DNA from 2 places in the Martinezella sp. CNPSo 3732 genome. Region 1 is predicted to be linked to the other one. Evidence: predicted binding sites of a transcription regulator. Region 1 holds the regulator's gene; the other holds the start of a gene.
The links. The regulator PhoB, encoded in region 1, activates phosphate uptake and scavenging genes when phosphate is short. The targets are predictions, from matches to a motif close to TGTCATNNANCTGTCAT.
Positions count from the first base shown of each region.

Region 1 (2,400 bases):
CGCGGCTCATTTCACACAGTTCACCTTGAGGATAGAAAAATGGTCTCCACCCACATTCTCTCAGCCTATGACGAAGACCTGAAGTTCCTGACGCGCCGCATTGCCGAAATGGGCGGCCTGGCCGAGCAGATGGTTAGCGACAGCGTACGCGCGCTGGTCAACAGCGACGCTGCCTTGGCCCAGAAAGTCATCTCCGATGACGTCGTTCTTGACCATGCCGAGCGCGAAGTCGGCGACAAGGCGATCGTCACCATTGCTCGCCGTCAGCCGATGGCAGCGGACCTTCGTGAAATCATGGGCTCGATCCGCATCGCCTCCGATCTGGAGCGCGTCGGCGATCTCGGCAAGAACACCGCAAAGCGCGTCATCGCTGTGCAGGGCACCGGTGTCCCCCGCCGTCTCGCCCGCGGCATCGAGCATCTCTCCGAACTGGCTTTGAGCCAGCTCAAGGAAGTTCTCGATGTCTACGCGACCCGCTCGCCCGACAAGGCCGTGTCGATCCGCGAACGTGACGAGGAAATCGACGCCATGTACACCTCGCTCTTCCGCGAGATGCTGACCTACATGATGGAAGATCCGCGCAACATCACCACCTGCACGCATCTTCTCTTCTGCGCCAAGAACATCGAGCGCATCGGCGACCACGCCACCAATATCGCCGAGACGATCTATTACATGGCGACAGGTGCTCAGCCGGAAGGCGAACGCCCGAAGGACGATACCGCCAATACCGTCGGCGCAGTGACGGAATAATCTGGAAGCGAAGAAAGGAGACCATAGGCGCATGGTTCCGAGAGTTGCTGTTGTAGAAGACGAGGAAGCGCTCAGCGTTCTGCTGCGCTACAATCTTGAGGCCGAAGGCTTCGAGGTCGACACGATCCTCAGAGGCGATGAGGCCGAGCTGCGTCTCCAGGAGCGCATCCCCGATCTCCTGATCCTCGACTGGATGCTCCCCGGCGTATCGGGCATCGAGCTCTGCCGCCGGCTGCGTATGCGGCCGGAGACGGAGCGACTGCCGATCATCATGCTGACGGCCCGCGGCGAGGAAAGCGAGCGCGTGCGTGGGCTTTCGACCGGCGCGGACGATTATGTCGTCAAGCCGTTCTCGACGCCGGAGCTGATGGCTCGCGTCAAGGCGATGCTGCGGCGTGCCCGCCCGGAGGTTCTCTCCACGGTGCTGCGCTGCGGCGATATCGAGCTGGACCGCGAAACCCATCGCGTCCACCGCAAGAGCCGCGAAGTACGGCTGGGGCCGACGGAATTCCGCCTGCTGGAATTCCTGATGTCCTCGCCCGGCCGCGTCTTCTCGCGCTCGCAGCTGCTCGACGGCGTATGGGGTCACGATATCTACGTCGACGAACGCACCGTCGACGTCCATGTCGGCCGCCTGCGCAAGGCGCTCAATTTCTCCAATATGCAGGATGTCATCCGCACCGTTCGCGGCGCGGGCTATTCCATGGAAGCCTGAGCGGCTTGCCGCTCGGGTATCACTAAAGCATGTCGCCCAAAAGTGCGTAGCGGTTTTGCGAGAACGACATGCGCCAGACGGAAAACCTAAAGCACAGGAAGCGAATCTGAAAGATCGTGACGTGCTTTAAATAGCGGCGGAAATAGAAAAACGGGCCTCGAGGGCCCGTTTCTCATTGTCTTGCTGTGGCTTTCAGCCGTTGTTACGACGGCGGTCATGCACCGGCTGGTATGCCATGCGCTGATGATAGGTGCAGTAGGGCGAAGAATCTGGGCTGTCATTGCCGCAGAAGTGGAAGTCGTCCTTCAGCGGGTCGCCGACCGGCCACTTGCAGGTGCGCTCCGTCAGTTCCGTCAGGCCGAGGCGGCGGGAGATCGGAACGACGACGTTCGATGCCGGACGATACTGGATTTCATTGACGGAATCGATCTCGATCTCTTCCTTCAGCATGGTTGCGCCCTGCTGGCGGGCGACGACCGTGCGGGTAGCAACGCGCGATCCGTAGGTCGCGGCGCGGGGTGCAGCTGCGCTGCGCTTCGGCGTGCGCGCTGCGGTTGCCGTGCCGCCCGCCTTCGCTCGGCCGGGAAGGTTCAGGCGGTGCACCTTGCCGATGACGGCATTACGGCTCACGCCACCGAGCTGCGCAGCGATCTGGCTGGCGCTCAACCCTTCGGACCATAGCTTTTTCAGCTTCTCGACGCGTTCGTCTGTCCAATTCATGCCCTGTCTCCGCTGTCGCGTTTCCGATGGCAGAATCCCTCACCATTGCCTCGCATGGGAACGAGGCGCGAAACGCTCTAAAATTGTGGTGACTAGTTCCGCCGCATGCAGTCTAGCAATTGCTTTTTAACCTAGTGTGAGGCTGACTCCGTGACAAGAGTCGCGAGAATCTTGAGGAATCGATTTCGAGGTTTTCCCCAACTTGCTGCCCA
Region 1 is NZ_JBXSOO010000021.1:99,882-102,281, reverse strand. Features, by position in the region: gene phoU (phosphate signaling complex protein PhoU) at 40-753, shown strand; gene phoB (phosphate regulon transcriptional regulator PhoB) at 785-1,468, shown strand; gene AC13RM_RS26400 (GcrA family cell cycle regulator) at 1,661-2,188, opposite strand.

Region 2 (2,400 bases), on a different contig from region 1:
TTATCCGCACATGACCGTGCGTCAGAATCTGGCATATGGCCTGAAGAACAGGAATGTCCCAGCAGCCGAAATAAACCAGCGCATCCAGTCTGCAGCACGATCGCTTGAAATCGAACCGTTCCTCGATCGCAAACCACGGCAACTCTCCGGCGGTCAGCGGCAACGCGTAGCGATGGGCCGCGCCATTGTGCGCGAGCCGGCGGCGTTCCTGTTCGACGAGCCGCTCTCCAATCTCGATGCCAAGCTGCGGGTGCAGATGCGTGTCGAGATCAGACGGCTGCAACGATCTCTCGCGACCACGAGCGTCTATGTCACCCATGACCAGATGGAGGCCATGACGCTGGCCGATCGCCTGGTCGTCTTGAATGGCGGGCGGATCGAACAGGTCGGCACACCTATCGAACTCTATGAACGACCCGCCACCACCTTCGTTGCGACCTTCATAGGCTCGCCTTCGATGAATCTTCTAAAACCTACCGAAAACGGCACAATTGCGCTTTCGCCTGGCGGCCGCCTTAGCGGCGCTAACACGACGATCGGCGTCCGGCCCGAGGATCTTCACCTGGCCGACGGCGGAAGCGATGCGGCGTTCAGCGCAAAAGTGCGTGTCCAGGCGGTGGAGCTTGTTGGGGCGGAAAGCTATGTCTACGGTGCCCTGGCGGACGGCCAAACCATCGTCTTTCGAGTTTCGGGGCGGTCCCGGATCGCAATGGACACCGAATGCGTGGTTGCCGCTTCTGCCGGGAGCCTGCATTTCTTCGATGGTCACGGGAACCGATTAGACCCCGTATAAGCAGTTCAAATCTTGTGATGCGCTGTCAGAGAGCGTCGTTTTGCGGATGCCTCGGCTTTCCATGTCAGGCTCCGTCATTTATGACGGATTTGTGACAACACCTGTTTGGAGTGCCGAAAGTGAACTGGTTTCGTAGACTGATGCCGAGAGAAGACCGTTTTTTTGATCTTTTCTCTCGACATTCGCGCGCGGTCGTCAGCGCGGCGGAAGCTCTGAACGCTTTGCTGGCCGGCAAAAACACTGAGCAGCACTGCCAGCGTATCATTGAGCTCGAAAACGAGGCCGATGACATCACGCGCGAAGTTCTGCTTGCCACTCGGCGCAGCTTCATCACGCCGTTTGACCGTGGCGACATCAAGGATCTCATCATGTCAATGGACGATGCGATCGACATGATGCATAAGACGGTCAAGACGATCCGGCTGTTCGAGCAGGACAGTTTTGATCCTGGCATGCAGGAAATGGGCAAAGTGATCGTCGAGGCGGCAAAATTGGTAGCCGAGGCAATCCCTCTCCTTGATCGCATGAGTGCCAACTCGTCTCGCCTCAGCGCGCTCACCGAAGAGGTCGTAAAAGTCGAGGGGCGCTCCGATGAACTACACGATCAAGGTCTAAAAGATCTTTTTCGCCGGCATGGCGCCACCAACCCAATGGCCTACATCATCGGCAGCGAGATCTTCGGTGAATTGGAGAAGGTCGTCGACCGTTTCGAGGATGTCGCCAATGAAATCAGCGGCATCGTAATCGAGAACGTCTGATGGAGGCCACTCTCGCTTTCCCATTGCTGGTGTGCCTCATCGCGGTGGCATTGTTCTTCGATTTTTTGAATGGGCTGCACGATGCCGCCAATTCAATTGCCACCATCGTCTCGACAAGGGTCCTGCGACCGCAATATGCGGTGTTATGGGCCGCATTCTTCAATTTCATCGCTTTCCTGTTCTTCGGGCTCCACGTCGCCGAAACCCTCGGCACCGGCATTATCGATCCTAACATCGTCACGCCACAGGTCATCTTCGCCGCCCTGATGGGGGCGATCATATGGAATATCGTGACCTGGGTACTCGGCATTCCATCAAGCTCGTCGCATGCTCTGGTCGGCGGCCTCGTCGGTGCTGGCGTGGCGAAGATCGGCGTGGATGCCATTGTTTGGTCCGGCCTGCTGAAGACGGCCGGCGCCATCGTCATGTCGCCACTGCTTGGCTTCGTACTCGCGCTCTTCCTCGTCCTATGCGTGACATGGATATTCGTTCGCCAGACGCCTTTCGCCGTCGATAGCACCTTCCGCGTCCTGCAATTCGCCTCCGCCTCGCTCTATTCCCTTGGCCACGGCGGAAACGACGCCCAGAAGACGATGGGCATCATCGCCGTACTGCTCTACTCCCAAGGCCATACCGGAGCGGAGTTCCATGTGCCCCTGTGGGTCGTGTTATCCTGTCAGTCCGCGATGGCGCTGGGCACACTGTTTGGCGGCTGGCGGATCGTGCATACGATGGGCTCGAAGATCACCAGGCTCAATCCAATGCAGGGCTTTTGCGCTGAGACCGGTGGCGCCTTGACCTTGTTTGCCGCCACATGGCTTGGCATTCCGGTCTCAACGACGCATACGA
Region 2 is NZ_JBXSOO010000001.1:538,572-540,971, forward strand. Features, by position in the region: gene AC13RM_RS02410 (sn-glycerol-3-phosphate import ATP-binding protein UgpC) at 1-793, shown strand, start outside; gene AC13RM_RS02415 (DUF47 family protein) at 934-1,551, shown strand; gene AC13RM_RS02420 (inorganic phosphate transporter) at 1,551-2,400, shown strand, end outside.
Region 2: AC13RM_RS02415 (DUF47 family protein) is a predicted target of PhoB. The motif match lies at 874-890, and genes of this name have one in related genera.